One region of the Streptococcus sp. Marseille-Q8145 genome, then DNA from elsewhere that is predicted to be linked to it. Evidence: predicted binding sites of a transcription regulator. Region 1 holds the regulator's gene; the other holds the start of a gene.
The links. The regulator CtsR, encoded in region 1, represses protease genes until heat stress. The targets are predictions, from matches to a motif close to TTGGTCAAAAAAGGTCAAANA.

Region 1 (9,267 bases):
TAACAGCTCCAAAGAGGTAATTGCTGGCCCGCCCCTCAGCTACTAGGATGACGCAGACGATGCCTGTCCAGGAAGCGAAGAGCCCCAGCCAGTCATGCTGCTCCTGCCCACTGGTGAACTCCAGAATGAAAGGCAGACTGGAAAGAGCAATCAAGTAGAGCCACTGCGACAAGCTGCGCCCGCCAAATAAATCCTGCCAGAGCAATTTGGCAATACTGCTAAAGCCCTGTTCTTTAGCTGCTGCACAGACATTCTGAAAATTCCGAGCAAAGGTTTGAGATTTTTGTTTTAGTCCTGCGGGGAGAGCTGCAGGTGAGAGTTTTTGATTTTTTACTACCATTCTATTTTACCACTTTCTTTTTTAATCTGCTTGATAAATCATGTCGATCGCTTCTTTAGCCGCCTGATAATTGTCAAAATAACTGCCAGCCAGATAGACCGTCGGAATATGAGCTAAACACTCCTCTTTCAGCTTTTTCAAATAGCTAGAAAAATCACTGCGGATAGCCTCGTCTGCCATGCTCATATCTCGAAAGCCATCGTTGACATAGGCTCCGACCGGCTCAGCAAAGAGAATCAAATCCCATTTTTCCTTGGATAAGATGCTGGCAAATAGATTGTCAAAAGTATCTGTCTCCTCATCTTGAACGGGACTTTCTTTCAGATAATAATCATAGTAAGCCTTGGTTACTAGCGAATTTGTATCAGCCACGACCAGACCACGGTTGGCGCTGCTATCAATCAAGCGGGAGGTCTGAGCGTACTGTCCCAGGAGCAGATAATAGTAGTCCTTAGGTGTCAGCTCATCGTCTCGCACATTATTCTGAATCTGGTATTCCCGAGCATATTCTAGACTAACCGGAGCATCATAGTAGCGAGCTAAATCTTTGGCCAAGGTTGTTTTACCATTGCTGGCGCTGCCCATAATCAGCACTTTCTTGGTAAAGTGACGGCGGAAAGGTTGGGCGATATATTTCCAATAACAACTAGGATTTTCCCGAATCATGGTAGCTGAAATCCCAAACTGCCGCTCCTCAAAAGAAGTTTTGAAGCCTCGCTTTTCCAACTCCGCCTGATAATCAGCCTCTCCGACAAAGAAAATCAGTTCCTCGCTTTCTGCATCATAACCCACCAAATCTAATAAAGCTGGCAGCCACTTGTCCCAACCCAGAGGGTAACGAGGAAAAGAAGTTTCGTCCAGTTTGTAAACCTGGGTTAGTTCATCATCTGCGAAAGTCTCCCGCGTATAGCGGAATCGCTTCTGTAAAGATAGGCCTACTTCCTCGCCACGGTCGCCCTGATAGCCAGAAACCACCACGCGCACCTTGTCATAAGAACGCTTCGCCTTCTGAATCAAATCGATATGCCCCTGATGCAAGGGAGCAAAGGTCCCAAAGACGATTGCAATTTGCTTTTTCATGATTCCACCTTTTTATTGTTTTTTATATTTATTCTTTCTATATTTTTATTATAAACTATATTTTTATTTTGTCAATAGTTTTTTATAAAGTTTTATAAAAATATTTTTCCGACACTTTAAAACTGTATCGAGGGTACAAAAAAGAATCTAATGTCTTAGCATCAGATTCCATTTATAAAAGATTTATTGCTGATAGACTTCTTGGTAGAATTCCAGCTTGTCTCCATCCTTGACAGTGATTTGATTGGCTGCCTTAGGAGCCATTTCTCCGTTGACCTTAAACATCCAGTAGAGACCCTTTGCTTCATCCTGAGCATGACCATCAATAGAAGTGATAAAACCATCTTTTTCTTCGACCTTATAGGTCTTCTTCAATGCGTCCATCACTGTCTTTCCTTCTTCAACAGCCACCGTTTTCTCGCTCTTCTCCTGACCTTCTGGTGCAATACTGATGCTGATTTTCAGTTCCTTTTTGACGGAAGAAGCAGCCGAACTAGAGTTGGTATCAGTTTTTGTTTGGCTATTGCTACAGCCCACTAAAAAGAGAGCAAAGGCAAGCGTAAGTAAGCTAAAGATTTTTTTCATGATAAAGTCTCCTTAAAATAAAATACAAAATAGGATAAAAGAGCATTGTGGACCAGGCGTGGGCTAGATTGAAGCCTGCTCCCGCTGCCACATAGGTCCACCAAGGCATTTGATAAATCAAGGCTGTGATACCATCAATCACAAGACCATAGCTAAAGGCCAAAAGCAAGGCCAACATACTCTGGCCAAACAAGCCCAGTCGCCGATACAGCAGGTACCATAAGCAAATGACCACCGCAAAGGATAAGATCTGGAAAAGGACCCAAGGCCCCATTCCAAAGAGGAAAGAAGATACAAAGATACTGATAGACATGACTAGAAGAGAGCCCTTCAAGTCCTCAAAATCCACCAAGAGAAAATAAAGCGCTGTAATCGGCTTGACATTGGGCAGGCCAGCAAAAGCATAGCGAAGCACGACGCAGAGCGCTGCTAAAAGAGCGATTCGAGTAAGATAACGAAGAGACACAGTTTCTGCCTTTCTAAACGATATTCTTCAGTATGATAACACGGTTCTGATTAGCCTAGCAAGAATGCTAAGTAAATCATCTTTTTTATGTATCCTGTCGAACCATCTCCGTTAGCCCCTGATCTCGGTAAAGCAGATCATTTCTAACTGAAAATCCCAGTTCCTGCCAAAAACGGTTGCCCAGTTCATTTCTTTCAAAAACGACCAGCGATACTTTATGGATACCAAGTCTTTTCACTGCTGACAAGGCCTGTTCGACCAGAGCTCTGCCTACTCCTTTTCTACGAAAATATGGATGGACAGCTGTATGATAAATGTACGCTCTACGTCCATCTGTGCCAACTAGAATAGCACCTATAAAGCTCTCCCCTTCCAAGGCAACCAGACAGGTCTCAGGATTGCGCTTCAAAAAGCGGGCAATCCCTTCTTCAGAGTCATCTAAGTTATTGAGCCCCATACCAGCGCAAGAGAGCCACAGCTGGTAAACAGAGGCATAATCCTTTTCTGTCATCACACGAATTTCCATTGCACACATCCTCCCTAAGCCATTTCAAATTTGAGTTGACCGCCTTTGACGCCAACTTTGAGCGTTTGACCAGCTGCCAAATCTCCAGTCAGGAGCAACTCAGACAGCTTGTCCTCCACCTGCGTCTGCAGGGTACGGCGCAGCGGCCGCGCTCCCATTTCTGGATCGTAACCTTCCTGAGCCAGTAATTTCAGGGCACTAGCTTGAAATTTAAGCACGATGCCTTGCTCTGCCAGACTCCCAATCAACGGTTGCACCATAATCTTGACCACTTCCTGCATATCCTCAGCAGACAGACTGTGGAAGACCACCTTTTCATCAATCCGATTGATAAATTCAGGCCGATAGGTCTTTTTCAATTCTTCCAGAATACGTTTTTCCATATTGGCCTGATCAAAGCGGATGTCACGCGCCCCAAAACCAACCGTCTTATCATCCCGCAGGGCCGTTGCCCCCAGATTGCTGGTCATGATAATGATGGTATTGGAGAAGTCCACCTTGCGGCCCTTGCTATCAGTCAACTGGCCGTCATCCAAGACCTGCAAGAGGACATTGAAAATATCTGGATGAGCCTTTTCTACTTCGTCAAAGAGAAGAACAGAATATGGACGGTTGCGAACCTTCTCCGTCAACTCGCCGCCTTCCTCATAGCCTACATAGCCTGGGGGCGCCCCGTTGAGACGACTCGCTGCGAATTTCTCCATATATTCACTCATGTCAAAGCGAATCAGGGCGGATTCATCATCAAAGAGAACTTCTGCCAAGGCCTTAGCCAGCTCAGTCTTTCCGACACCCGTCGGTCCTAAGAACATAAAGGAACCAATGGGGCGTTTGCCGGTGCGGATGCCCGATTGATTGCGACGAATAGCTCGGCTGACAGCCGAAACTGCCGCATCCTGCCCGATAACTCGTTTGTGTAGTTCTTTTTCCAAATTGAGATATTTTTTGGCATCTGTCTGAGTTAATTTCTGCACAGGAATACCTGACAAGCGACTGAGAGTCTCTAAGATATCCCCTGCTTCCACTTTCAGCTTGTAAACAGTTGACTCCTGCTCTTTTGCCAGTAGCTGGCCGACTTTTTTAAATTTTCCAGCCATCAAAGCCTGATCCACAGGCGTCAAATCCGACTGTTTATAATTCTGCGGTCCTTTATTCTGCACCGTTGCACTAGCTTCATCCAAAAGGTCAATGGCAGAGTCTGGCAAATGCTTGCTGGTCAGATAGCGATGAGCATACTTGACCGCTGTTTCAATGGCCTGATCACTAATCTGCACCTTGTGGTGATCCTCATAACTCTTTCTCAAACCCTGCAGAATAGCAATGCTGTCGGCCACAGTAGGTTCTTCAATAGTGACCTTGGCAAAACGCCGAGACAGAGCAGCGTCTTTTTCGATATGCTTCTGGTACTCTTCCTGCGTCGTAGCACCAACTGTCCGCAAGGTTCCCCGAGCCAGAGCAGGTTTCAGGATATTGGCCGCATCCAAGGTCGAATCAATCCCGCTGCCAGAGCCCATGATGGTATGCAGCTCATCGATAAAGAGGATGACATGGCCGTCTTCTTCGATGTCATTGATGATATTGTTCATCCGCTCTTCAAAGTCTCCGCGGAAACGAGTCCCAGCGACAACATTCATCAAATCTAATTCCAAGACGCGCATCTTGGCAAGCTCTGCCGGAACCTGCCCAGCTGCCACGCGTTGAGCCAAGCCTAGTGCCAAAGCAGTTTTACCGACCCCCGCATCACCGACAAGTACTGGATTATTTTTAGTCTTGCGGCTGAGGATCTGAAGCATTCGAGAAATTTCCTCATCCCGCCCGATAACTGGTTCCAGACGACCAGCCCGAGCCAGTTCTGTCAAATCCCGAGTATAGTCTTCCAGGCCACCGCTAGTTGAAGGAGGCATGCCCATCATATTCGCCATGGTTTGTTTGGCAGAGGCCGTGTTTTTATTTAGCGAGCGGATCGACTTAATTTCCTCTCTGCCCCAGCCAGCACGCTGCTCTAAAACCTTTCGTAAATCACTGAATCGAGGGGCTGAACTCTTATCATCACAGCCGAAACCTGCAGCTTCTAGCACACGAGCTGCCAAGGTCCCACGATCAAATAGCATGGCTAGGAGCAGGTGCTCTGTTCCTAGGCTTTTAGCGTGGACGGCCTCCGCAATCTGTCCTGCTTGAGCAAAGAGCTCCTCCAAACGGTGAGAAAAAGGCAATAAGTCAAAACCGCCTTGTTTTTGATACTCTTTTCCAGTAATGTCAAAGGCTGCTTCTTCCAGTTTATCCACTTCAATAGGGAATTCATTTAGAGCTGAGCCTGCCACGCTGTAGGGATTATTAGCCAGAGCCATCAGCACTTGCCACGATTCTAAATAATCTGTAGCAAAATGACCGGCTAAGAGCTGAGCCGCTTCCAAGCTTTCTACTAAAGCTTTTGAATAATTCATATTCTTAATTTCCTTTTCTATCTAATTGCTGCAAAATTTTCCGTAACATTCTAGCTCGAATCCTCGGAGCCTCTGCCCCCAGGACAGCATCGCTGGCACTCGCTAGGAGCAGCTCTCCCTCACGCTGGCTAATAATTTTTTCATCAAAGAGCAGCTGCAAAACATCTGAAAAAACTGGCTGGCTGAGCGACTCACCGACATTGGTCAACAAATCAGACAGCATTTGGTGCTGATCGGAAAATTCAATCTTACCAATCCTGATATAGCCACCGCCGCCGCGCTTGCTTTCAACGATATAGCCCCGACTCTCCGTAAAACGTGTCTTAATCACATAATTGATCTGACTCGGAACCACCTGAAAAACATCGGCTAACTCACTGCGCTTGAGCTCGACCATGCCCGCCTGCGCTAAAATTGTTTTGATATATTCTTCTATACTATCCGAGGTATTTTTGATGCCCATGATATACCTTTCTATCTGTTATATCTAAAAATAAGCATTCAAGTCTTCTCTAACATTGACTATCTTTGACTATTATACCGAAAAAATCTATTTTTTGAAAGAAAAAGAAGTCCCAGGAGACTTGAAAATATCTGATAATTCAGAGTAATGAAAAAGATTGACAGGCTGAGTAAATATGATTGTAATCGCTTGCTTTTTACTTTTAAAGACTTATAATAAAGGTGTGAAAGTGTGGTGTTTACACCATCAACCGTATCCAAACAATCATCAAAAGGAGGTTTTCCAATGAAAATAAATTGGCTCAACTATACCCATCATATACTTAGCTGCCTGTTTATCACTCTGAGTATCTTGACAATTTTTTCTGCCGAGTATGTCGTTTTCCCAACGAGCCTTCTTCTAGGCTGTCTCCTCATTCCTCTGCTCTTTGAGCAGCACTTACTCAGTCGCCGAATGACTTGGGGCCTCAGCGTTTTCTTTGCCATTCTTGCCTTTGCCCTTCTCTTTGTCATCAAAACCAATCATATCTCCCTTAGCTATCCAGCAACAACCCTTCTTCTTTTTGTACTAGCAAGCCTGAGTTTTTCAAACTCCTTTATCCTTCACAAACATAAAGAACAAAAAGCCGCTAGATAAAGCTATCCAATAAAAAGTGTGGAAGCAACATGAGTTCGAAAGAGCCATGGATTCCACACTTTTCTTATTCTATAAGGAGCTGGATGGTAGCCAAATACTCTTAAATGGTTCGTCCACACTGCCAGCCTAAACCAGACTTTCAGAAAATTTTCTTCTCTTTATTTTCCTACTTTCATTTTCTTTTTAATTATATTATAATAGTTGGCAAACACATTTTCTAGTCTAATTATTTTAAAAAATGATAGTATTCTACGAAGGAGGGCACTATGATGGATTTGGGGCAGTTGCACAAAACTACTGAGTATAAGAATCAAGGAACCCCCTATTCTCTGACGCGGACCATTACGGAAAACGGCCAGCCTGACATCCTTTTCCACTGGCACACCGATGTTGAAATCATTTACGTTCACGAAGGCAGTGCCCAATTTCATATCGACGATCATTATTTTAACAGCCACAAAGGCGATATTGTCCTGATTCGTCCCAATGCCCTTCACTCCATTCATCCGATTGAGCAGCAGCGCCACTACATGGATGCCATTAACTTTCACTTGGACTTAATGGGCTATTCGGCCATGGATCATGCTAGTATCCACTACCTACAACCTCTCTACAATGGCCAACTGGACTTTGTCCATGTCATCAAGCCGACTGATCAAGCCTATGAGGAAATTCGTCAATGCCTGCTGGCTACTATGGAAACGGGTTATTGCCAAAAGAAATACTATGAATTTCAGCTCAAGACCCAGCTCAATCAGCTCTTCTACTTGCTCTTTGAGAACGACTATATCGTTTCTAAGGAGCTATCTGCCGAGGGCTACCGCAAGGAAGAGAAAATTCGGTCTATCATCGACTATATCAATGAGCATTATCAGGAAGAACTCTCTATTGATCAGCTGTCTGGTATTTGCGGCTACAGTCCTACGCACTTCATGAATTTCTTCAAAAAACATCTGGGTGTTTCTTGCATTGAGTACCTAATCCAATTTCGCCTGCGCAAGGCTGCCGAGCTCCTCCAGCACTCTACTCTGTCGGTTCTAGAAATCTCCAGCCAGTCTGGTTTTAATAACCTTTCTAATTTCAACCGGCAATTTAAAAAATACTATCAAATGACACCCAGTCAATATCGAAGAAAATAAGAAAATCTCCAGTCAACTGATTGGAGATTTTTTATATGAATATGATTAATAAAAAAACGAACAGACTAAATATCTGTTCGTTTTACGGGATTTTGAAAGTTATAGGTAGTTATTCTGCTAATTTTTCACGGATCACCAAGGTTCCATCTTCCATATCAGCTGTCAAATGCTTAGCATCTAGATTATCCAAGTGGAAGTCAGTCACCTTGTCACGGATTTGTTGCTCGATAACTCTACGGAGTGGACGAACACCCATGACTTGGTCATAACCAGCGTCACGTAGGAATTCCTTAGCTGCATCAGATACTGCAAGATCAATTTCTTTTTTGCTCAAGGTTTGATTTACTTCAATCAGCATGAGATTGACAATCTCCATCAAGTCTTCTTTCTTGAGATGAGAGAACTCAATGACTGCATTGAAACGATTGAGGAACTCTGGGCGGAAATAATGTTTGAGTCGGTCCATTAGATCAGGCTTTTCTGCATCCTCTTCCAGACCTGCTTCATAGCCAAATCCTGCATTAGATGTCGCGATAATAACCGTGTTCTTGAAGTTGACTGTATTTCCTTGTCCATCTGTCAAGCGACCATCATCCAGAACTTGAAGGAGAAGGGTAATCACTTGTGGATCAGCCTTTTCAATCTCATCCAAGAGAATGATAGAGTATGGATTGCGGCGGACACGCTCGGTCAGGGTGTTGTTGTTATCATCATAGCCGACATAGCCCGCAGTCGTACCAATCAGCTTGGAAACGGCTGTACGGTCACTGTATTCAGACATATCCAGACGGATGATAGCATCCTTGGTACCGAACATATCTAGAGCTAGTTGCTTAGCCAACTCAGTCTTACCGACACCAGTTGGACCAACGAAGAGGAAGCTTCCGATCGGACGGTTGCCTTCGTCAAAGCCTGCACGGTTACGGCGAATGGCTCTCGCCACAGCTTCTACAGCCTTGTCTTGACCGATAACTTTAGCTTTGAGACGGTCATTCATGCCCTTGAGGCGCTCAATGTCGCTAGCCCCCATTTGAGATACCGGCACACCCGTCATCCGTTCAACAGATTCTGCTACATCGTTGACTGTCGCCGTTACCTTCATATCCTCTGTGTGGTTTTGAATTTTCTTTTCCAGCTCTTCAATGCGGGTCTTGGCATTCAGAGCTGCTTCATAGTCTTCTTTTTCAACAGCTGTTTCCTGCTTAGCCTTCTGCTCAGCAATCTCATGCTCAACTGCATGAACATCAGTCACTGGATGTTGGGCTGCCAAGTGGGCAGCAGTCACATCGACCAGGTCAATCGCCTTGTCTGGTAGGCTCCGTTGTGGAATATACTGAACTGAGTAGTCCACAGCCGCTTTCAGCACTTCATCCGGCAGGATAACATTGTGGTGCTTTTCGTACAAATCCCGAATACCTCGAAGGATCTGATAGGTATCCTCAGCAGACGGTGCGTTGACCTTGACTTCATTGAAACGACGAGCCAGAGCTGCATTTTTAAGGATAGTATTGCGGTACTCGTCCTGAGTAGTCGCCCCGATAACAGTCAGCTCACCACGAGAAAGCGCTGGTTTAAGAATATCCGCCAA
Region 2 (9,267 bases), on a different contig from region 1:
GCGCTAATTATAATGAAAATATCCAAAAAGTTGCTGATTTTAGTGAGATTACAGACGAGATTTTTAAATTCACGACCAATTTCAGCGAAGAAACAGTGGCCGACGGCGAAGCCTGGGTCAATGAAAATGTCGCAGGTGTCAAGGCGATGACAACAGGCTATAAGTCGATTGATATCGTGCTGGACTATGTGGATAAAGGCGTGGCTCTTGTCGAGCTAGCTAAGAAGCTAGGCCTAGAAATGGACCAGGTCATGGCTTTTGGCGATAACCTCAATGACCTGCATATGATGCAGGTGGTGGGGCACCCGATTGCACCAGAAAATGCACGGCCGGAAATTTTGGCAGTTGCGAAAGAAGTGATTGGCCACCATGCGGCCCAATCTGTTATGACCTACATGGAGGGCTTATAATGGCTGATATTAAATTGATCGCTTTGGACTTGGACGGGACGCTTTTGACTACGGATAAAAAGATTTCTCAAGGGAATCTGGCAGCGCTCAAAGCGGCTCAGCAGCAAGGTGTCAAAGTTGTATTGACCACAGGGCGTCCGCTTAAGGCTATGGAATTTTTCCTGCATGAGCTGGGCACTGATGGTCAGGTAGATGAATACACCATTACCTTTAATGGTGGTCTGGTTCAGCGCAATACAGGCGAAATTTTGGATAAAACAGTTTTTGCCTACGATGATGTAGCTAGAATTTATGAAGAAACTGAAAAATTAGGGCTGCCTCTGGATGCGATTGATGGTGGCTTGGTTTATCAGATTCAATCAGACCAGGCATCGCTCTATGCGGAGTTTAATCCGGCTTTGAACTTTGAATCCATTGCTTTTGAAGACCTTTCTAGCCAGATTACCTACAATAAGTGCGTCACAGCCTTTGCTCAGGAACCGCTGGACGCAGCCATTCCTCACATTTCGCCAGAACTTTTTGACCAGTATGAAATTTTCAAATCACGGGAAATGTTGCTGGAATGGTCACCGAAAAATGTCCACAAGGCGACTGGTTTGGAGAAACTGATTGCCCACTTGGGAATTGATAAAAGCCAAGTTATGGCCTGCGGTGACGAAGCCAATGATCTGTCAATGATTGCTTGGGCTGGGCTAGGAGTTGCCATGCAAAATGCTGTGCCAAAAGTCAAGGAAGTCGCAGAAGTTGTCACTCCGATGACCAATGATGAAGATGCAGTTGCTTGGGCCATTCGGAAATATGTATTGAAGGAGAACTAAAGAATGGGATTATTTGACCGTCTTTTTGGACGTAAAAAAGAGGAACTTGAAGAAAAGCCCCAGATAGAGGAACAGGCAGAGGAGAGTTATCAGACTACAGAGATTGAAGTTCCATCTGAGACAGACTTCCAGCCCCTTGCTGCTTCTAATGAAGAAACAGCGGAAACTTCGATAGTAGAATCTGTGTCAGAAGAGAAAATAGAGTCCTCAGATTCAGCAACTTCTGAGCAGGAATTTGTCCCAACTGCTCAACAAGCTGACTTATCTGAACCAATGCTTGAAGATCAGGAAAGTCCTGAACAAGTTTTGGCTGAGGCAGAAGAGCAGTCTGAAACTTCAGCAAATCAAGCTCTGGAAAGCAGTAGCGAATCAGAAGTAGCGACTGAAAGCAGAGATTATTACCAAGAATTGCAGGAGCGTTTAGCTGCAGCAAGAGAGCAAATCAACCACGAACCAGAGCAAGAAGTATCTAGTGAGCAGGAAGCAGGCACTTCTTCACAAGTAGACTCGACCGAGCATGATGAAGAGTCGACGGAAGAGCTGGCTCAAGTAGAGAATGGGACTCCCGCAGAAACATCTGAGAATTCTACTGAATACCAAGAAGAGAGTGTTCAAGACAAGTATGACCGCAGTCTCAAAAAGACGCGGACTGGCTTTGGTGCTCGTCTCAATGCCTTCTTTGCTAATTTCCGCTCAGTTGACGAAGATTTCTTTGAAGACCTGGAAGAACTGCTGATTACCAGTGATGTCGGTGTACAGGTAGCTTCCAACCTAACTGAGGACTTGCGCTATGAAGCACGTCTAGAAAATGCTAAGAAACCAGAAGCCTTGCGCCAACTAATCATTGAAAAATTGGTTGATATCTATGAGAAAGACGGCCGTTTCAATGAGAAAATCAATTTTCAAAATGGTCTAACAGTTATGCTCTTCGTCGGTGTAAATGGAGTAGGGAAGACGACCTCAATCGGTAAATTGGCCTATAAATACAAGCAAGAAGGTAAAAAAGTGATGCTGGTGGCAGCAGACACCTTCCGAGCTGGAGCAGTTGCCCAGCTGGCTGAGTGGGGTCGCCGAGTCGATGTGCCTGTTGTGACTGGCCCAGAAAAGAGCGATCCAGCCAGTGTCGTCTTTGACGGTTTAGAAAGAGCCAAGGCTGAAAATGTCGATATTCTCATGATTGATACAGCTGGTCGCTTGCAAAATAAGGACAATCTCATGGCAGAGCTGGAAAAAATCGGTCGCATTATCAAGCGGGTAGATCCAGCAGCGCCACACGAAACTTTCCTGGCCTTGGATGCCTCTACGGGTCAAAATGCACTGGTTCAGGCCAAAGAATTTTCAAAAATTACGCCTGTGACAGGTATTGTCCTGACTAAGATTGATGGAACAGCGCGCGGTGGTGTTGTTCTTGCCATTCGTCAGGAATTGGATATCCCAGTGAAGCTGATTGGTTTTGGTGAGAAAATTGACGATATCGGTGAGTTTAATTCTGAGAACTTTATGAGAGGCCTCTTAGAAGGTTTGGTATAAAATAGTCTATCTAAGAAAATGTGACAAAGTTTAAAGTTTAATCAGACTTTTCTATAAAAAAAGAGAACCAAAATTGATGAAAAGGTTTGCTTGTTGCAAGCCTTTTTTCTTCTTTTCTGATATAATAAGAAGAATAAATTGAAAGAAGGAAATCCAATCATGGGAAAACTTGAAGTTATCGCTCATCCGCTCATTCAGCATAAATTGTCTATCTTGCGTCGTACAGATACCTCTACTAAAGCTTTTCGTGAATTAGTAGATGAAATCGCAATGCTGATGGGATACGAAGTTTTGCGCGATTTACCACTTGAAGATGTAGAAATTGAAACACCAATTACGAAAACAGTTCAAAAGCAGATTGCAGGGAAAAAATTGGCTATTGTCCCAATCCTGCGGGCTGGTATCGGTATGGTGGATGGTCTTTTGAGCTTGGTTCCTGCCGCTAAAGTTGGCCATATTGGAATGTACCGTGATGAAGAAACCTTGAAGCCGGTTGAATACTTGGTAAAATTACCTGAAGACATTGACCAACGTCAAATCTTTGTTGTCGATCCAATGTTGGCTACGGGTGGTTCTGCTATCTTGGCTGTGGATTCTCTGAAGAAACGTGGCGCAAGCAATATTACATTTGTCTGCTTGGTGTCTGCTCCAGAAGGTGTCAAAGCCTTGCAGGATGCTCATCCTGATGTAGATATTTTCACGGCTGCACTTGATGATCATCTTAATGAGCACGGCTACATCGTTCCAGGTCTCGGAGATGCTGGTGACCGCCTCTTTGGTACAAAATAGAAATTCTAGTCTGTAATAGGAAAGTCCAGCCAATCCCGTGGATTTGTGCTTTCCAAACCAAAGATAATCTCAGCTTTGTTCTCTGTCATCCGACAGATAAAGCAAATATTTGACCTTTTTTGACCAAAAAGATATAATAATGAATAGATCGAATGAAGGAGAAAATATTCATGATTCCTGTAGTTATTGAACAAACCAGCCGTGGTGAGCGTTCTTATGACATTTACTCACGCCTTTTAAAAGACCGTATTATCATGCTGACAGGTCCTGTTGAGGACAATATGGCTAATTCTGTTATTGCGCAGCTACTTTTCCTAGATGCACAAGACAGCACCAAGGACATCTATCTTTATGTCAATACTCCGGGTGGCTCTGTGTCAGCGGGATTGGCGATTGTAGATACCATGAACTTTATTAAGTCTGATGTGCAGACGATCGTCATGGGAATGGCAGCCAGCATGGGAACCATCATTGCTTCTAGCGGTGCTAAGGGCAAACGTTTCATGCTTCCAAATGCAGAGTATATGATTCACCAGCCAATGGGTGGTACTGGTGGCGGTACTCAGCAAACAGATATGGCCATTGCAGCAGAGCATTTGCTCAAGACTCGTAAGACCTTGGAGCAAATTCTTGCTGATAATTCTGGTAAATCGGTTGAGCAAATTCACGCAGATGCAGAACGTGATTACTGGATGAGTGCCCAAGAAACCTTGGAATATGGTTTCATCGATGAAATCATGGCTAATAACAATCTTAGCTAGTCTTCAATTATAACTACGAAAAAATGCCCCATTTGTGGGCTTTTTTTGATATAATCAATAGAGTACAAATGACCAGAGAGGATTGTCATGTTTAAAAAAGAAGAACGAATGGGCTTAATTATTCATCTATACTATAATCGAGATGCAAAGAAGTTGGCTCATGTTGGAGATATTATTTATCATTCTAAGAAACACCGCTATTTGCAGCTTTATGTGGCAAAAGATCAGGCAGATTCTCTGAAGGAGAGCCTGTCAAAAGAGTCCTATATCAAAAAAATCCAGACTTGCGAGATCCAAAATCTGGATACGGATTTTGTTGGAAGTTTATTTAGAAACCAAGAAAACGCTATTATTTAAAAAAATGGCTTCTTTGGGTTGACAATTGTCAGATAATTCGGTATATTCTTACTATATCATTTGCAAACAAAGCAAAAAACAAATAGAGGAGATTATTCATGAAGAAAAAATTTGCACTTTCGCTTGTAGCTTTTGCTAGTGCTGCGCTTCTAGCAGCCTGTGGAGAAGTTTCTACAAACAACTCATCTGCTACTGGAACAGAAATCGGTAAAACACTTAAATTCGGTTTCAACTTTGAAGAAACTGGCGCTGTAGCAGCTTACGGTACTGCAGAACAACACGGTGCTCAACTTGCTGTTGATGAAATCAACGCAGCTGGCGGTGTAGACGGCAAAAAGATCGAAGTAACTGATAAAGACAATAAATCAGAAACAGCAGAAGCAGCTACTATTACTACAAGCTTGGTGACTCAAGACAAGGTCAATACCATCATCGGTCCTGCAACTTCTGGAGCTACAGCTTCAGCTACTGCAAATGCTGGTAAAGCAGGCGTTCCTTTGGTAACACCAAGTGCTACACAAGATGATTTGACAAATAAACAAGATTATTTGTACCGTGCAACCTTTACTGATGGTTACCAAGGTAAAATCATTTCTAAATATGTAACTGATACTTTGAAAGCTAAAAAAGTTGTTCTCTACTATGATAATTCAAGCGATTATGCAAAAGGAATGGCAGAAGCTTTCAAGAAAGAATACAAGGGTGAAATCGTTGCGACAGAAACTTTCGCTTCTGGTGACTCAGACTTCCAAGCTGCTTTGACAAAAATCAAAGGTAAAGACTTTGATGCACTGATTGTGCCAGGTTATTACACAGAAGCTGGTAAGTTGGTGAACCAAGCGCGTGGTTTGGGAATCAACCAAACAATCGTTGGACCTGATGGATTTAGCGATGCCAAGTTCGTTGAGCAAGCAACTCCAGCAGCAGCAACTAATGTTTATTATGTATCTGGTTTCTCAACTTCAGGTGACATGACAGATAAAGCGAAGAAATTCGTTGCGGCTTACAAAGCTAAATATAACGAAGAACCTTCAATGTTTGCAGCCCTTTCATATGACGCAGTTTATATGGCAGCAGAAGCATCTAAGGGTGCAAAAACATCTGTAGATATTAAAGATAACCTTGCTAAGTTAAAAGACTTTGAAGGAGTTACTGGATCTATTACCATCGATAAAGATCACAATCCTGTGAAGACAGCCTTGATGATTGGTTTGAAAGATGGTAAAGTAGAAACTGTTGAGACAGTTAAACCTGAATAAAGGGTCTGAGGCTGGGAGCATTCCCAGTCTTTGGCTTGTTTATTACTTGCTTATGATGTTTGAGTAGAGACGGCAAGACAAGGCTTCGTCTGAGATTGTTGTTTCTGCTCTTATTTTATATTAGAAAGAGTGGTGTGGAATGCTCGAACAATTTCTTCAGCAATTGGCTAATGGATTGATTTTGGGGAGTGTTTATGCGCTTCTGGCCTTGGGTTATACCATGGTTTATGGAATTATCAAACTGATTAATTTCGCGCATGGAGACATTTATATGATTGGTGCTTTTATGGGATATTACCTGATTAACACCCTTCACCTAAACTTCTTTGTAGCCCTTATTTTATCTATGGTTGGAACAGCGATCCTTGGTGTAGTGATTGAGTTCTTAGCCTATCGTCCTTTACGCAATTCAACGCGGATTGCAGCCTTGATCACAGCAATTGGGGTTTCTTTCCTTTTGGAGTACGGGATGGTCTTTTTTGTAGGTGCCAATACTCGCTCCTTCCCTCAAGTGATTAAAACAGTACGTTATACACTTGGGCCAATTTCGATTTCCAATATTCAATTGATGATTTTGGGAATTTCTATTTTACTCATGGTTGGTTTGCAGTTTATTGTGCAAAAGACGAAAATGGGTAAAGCCATGCGAGCTGTTTCCGTGGATAGCGATGCTGCCCAGCTGATGGGGATTAATGTCAATCGTACGATCAGCTTTACTTTTGCCTTGGGTTCAGCCTTGGCAGGAGCAGCAGGGGTGCTGATTGCTCTTTACTACAACTCACTTGAGCCACTGATGGGAATGACACCAGGTATCAAGTCCTTCGTTGCGGCAGTTTTGGGAGGAATTGGTATCATCCCTGGGGCAGCTTTGGGTGGTTTTGTAATCGGCCTCTTGGAAACTTTTGCAACAGCAGTTGGACTGTCAGATTTCCGTGATGCGATTGTGTATGCGATCTTGATTATCATTCTATTGGTTCGTCCAGCTGGTATTCTAGGTAAAAACGTGAAAGAGAAGGTGTAATGTATGAAAAATAATTTAAAAGTAAATGCGTTATGGCTTGCTCTGATCCTCTTTGGCTATCTATTGATGACAGTGCTTGCTAGCACAGGTATTCTCAATCCTTTCTATCTGCAAATCTTTGAGCAGATTGGGATTAATATTATCTTGGCTGTTGGCCTCAATCTTATCGTTGGTTTTTCTGGGCAATTCTCGCTTGGGCATGCTGGCTTTATGGCCATTGGTGCCTATGCAGTAGCTATCATGGGCTCTAAATCTCCAAACTATGGCACTTTCTTTATTGCTATGTTGGTTGGCGCTGTGATTGCAGGTGCAGTAGCTCTGCTTGTTGGTATTCCGACCCTGCGCTTAAAGGGAGACTATTTGGCAATTGCGACGCTGGGTGTTTCTGAAATTATCCGGATTTTGATTGTCAATGGAGGCGATCTAACTAATGGTGCGGCAGGTATCCTATCCATTCCTAACTTTACCTCTTGGCAGTTGGTTTATGTCTTTGTCGTAATTACAACTATTTTGACTCTTAACTTCCTCCGCAGTCCTATCGGACGTAGCACCTTGTCTGTTCGCGAGGACGAGATTGCGGCAGAGTCTGTCGGTGTCAATACAACAAAAATTAAAGTCATTGCTTTCGTTTTTGGTGCCATTACAGCTTCTATTGCAGGTTCTTTGCAGGCTGGATTTGTCGGTTCTGTTGTACCAAAAGACTATTCCTTTATCAATACAATCAATGTCTTGATTATCGTCGTTTTTGGCGGTCTTGGCTCAATGACTGGAGCAATCGTTGCGGCAGTGGTATTGGGTATCCTCAATATGCTTTTACAAGATATCTCAAGTGTTCGGATGATTGTTTATTCGCTTGCCCTAATCTTGGTGATGATTTTCCGTCCAGGCGGCTTGCTTGGTACTTGGGAATTTAGCTTGGCTAAGCTCTTTAAAAAGAATAAGGAGGTCAAAGAATAATGGCACTTCTTGATGTAAAAAAATTAACCAAAAATTTTGGAGGACTAACAGCTGTTAGTGACGTAACTCTGGAATTAAACGAAGGGGAACTGGTCGGTCTTATCGGGCCTAACGGTGCTGGGAAAACAACTCTTTTCAACCTTTTGACAGGTGTTTATGAACCGAGTGAGGGAACGGTTACTTTGGATGGTCATTTGCTGAATGGCAAAACACCTTACAAAATTGCAACACTGGGTCTCAGCCGGACTTTCCAAAATATCCGTCTTTTTAAAGATTTGACAGTCTTGGACAATGTGTTGATTGCTTTTGGTAATCACCATAAACCTCATGTGCTGGCTTCTTTCTTCCGCCTTCCAGCATTTTATAAAAATGAAGAGGAATTGAAAGCAAAAGCTCTGGAATTGCTGGCTATCTTTGACTTGGATAAGGAAGCAGAAACCTTGGCTAAAAATTTGGCTTATGGTCAACAGCGTCGTCTGGAGATTGTCCGAGCGCTTGCCACAGAGCCTAAGATTCTCTTCTTGGATGAGCCAGCTGCTGGGATGAATCCACAGGAAACTGCTGAGCTGACTGCCCTGATTCGTCGGATTAAAAATGAATTTAACATTACCATCATGCTGATTGAGCATGATATGAGTCTGGTTATGGAAGTAACTGAGCGCATCTACGTACTAGAGTACGGTCGCTTGATTGCCCACGGCACACCAGATGAGATTAAGAATGACAAGCGCGTTATTGAAGCTTATCTAGGAGGTGAAGCCTAATGTCCATGCTCAAAGTTGAAAACCTATCTGTCCACTATGGCATGATTCAGGCTGTCCGTGATGTCAGCTTTGAAGTCAACGAAGGAGAAGTCGTATCCCTGATTGGGGCCAATGGTGCTGGTAAAACGACTATCCTCCGCACGATTTCGGGTTTGGTTCGCCCAAGTGCTGGAAAGATTGAATTTTTAGGCAATGAAATTCAAAAAGTGCCTGCTCAAAAGATTGTGGCTGCAGGACTTTCACAGGTTCCAGAAGGACGCCATATTTTTCCAGGTTTGACCGTTTTGGAAAATCTTGAAATGGGTGCTTTTCTTAAGAAAAATCGCGAAGAAAACCAAGCCAATCTCAAAAAGGTCTTCTCTCGTTTCCCACGCTTGGAAGAGCGTAAGAACCAAGATGCAGCGACTCTATCTGGTGGTGAGCAGCAGATGCTTGCTATGGGCCGAGCGCTCATGTCTACGCCTAAGCTCTTACTCTTGGACGAGCCGTCAATGGGGCTGGCTCCTATCTTCATCCAAGAAATCTTTGACATCATCCAAGATATCCAAAAGCAGGGGACAACAGTGCTTTTGATCGAGCAAAATGCCAACAAGGCGCTCTC

Region 2: the regulator CtsR is predicted to act here: its motif matches at 3,654-3,674, upstream of ACWPVL_RS07115 (ATP-dependent Clp protease proteolytic subunit).

What each region holds. Positions count from the first base shown of each region.
Region 1 is NZ_CBCOPQ010000002.1:470,979-480,245, reverse strand. It holds gene pnuC (nicotinamide riboside transporter PnuC) at 1-340, opposite strand, end outside; gene ACWPVL_RS05800 (AAA family ATPase) at 362-1,420, opposite strand; gene ACWPVL_RS05795 (DUF4430 domain-containing protein) at 1,604-2,005, opposite strand; gene ACWPVL_RS05790 (ECF transporter S component) at 1,989-2,471, opposite strand; gene ACWPVL_RS05785 (GNAT family N-acetyltransferase) at 2,557-2,997, opposite strand; gene ACWPVL_RS05780 (ATP-dependent Clp protease ATP-binding subunit) at 3,012-5,441, opposite strand; gene ACWPVL_RS05775 (CtsR family transcriptional regulator) at 5,446-5,904, opposite strand; gene ACWPVL_RS05770 (hypothetical protein) at 6,190-6,540, shown strand; gene ACWPVL_RS05765 (helix-turn-helix domain-containing protein) at 6,807-7,679, shown strand; gene ACWPVL_RS05760 (ATP-dependent Clp protease ATP-binding subunit) at 7,789-9,267, opposite strand, start outside.
Region 2 is NZ_CBCOPQ010000003.1:149,586-158,852, forward strand. It holds gene ACWPVL_RS07095 (Cof-type HAD-IIB family hydrolase) at 1-410, shown strand, start outside; gene ACWPVL_RS07100 (Cof-type HAD-IIB family hydrolase) at 410-1,228, shown strand; gene ftsY (signal recognition particle-docking protein FtsY) at 1,232-2,758, shown strand; gene upp (uracil phosphoribosyltransferase) at 2,918-3,547, shown strand; gene ACWPVL_RS07115 (ATP-dependent Clp protease proteolytic subunit) at 3,718-4,308, shown strand; gene ACWPVL_RS07120 (DUF2129 domain-containing protein) at 4,396-4,665, shown strand; gene ACWPVL_RS07125 (ABC transporter substrate-binding protein) at 4,764-5,924, shown strand; gene ACWPVL_RS07130 (branched-chain amino acid ABC transporter permease) at 6,064-6,945, shown strand; gene ACWPVL_RS07135 (branched-chain amino acid ABC transporter permease) at 6,949-7,902, shown strand; gene ACWPVL_RS07140 (ABC transporter ATP-binding protein) at 7,902-8,666, shown strand; gene ACWPVL_RS07145 (ABC transporter ATP-binding protein) at 8,666-9,267, shown strand, end outside.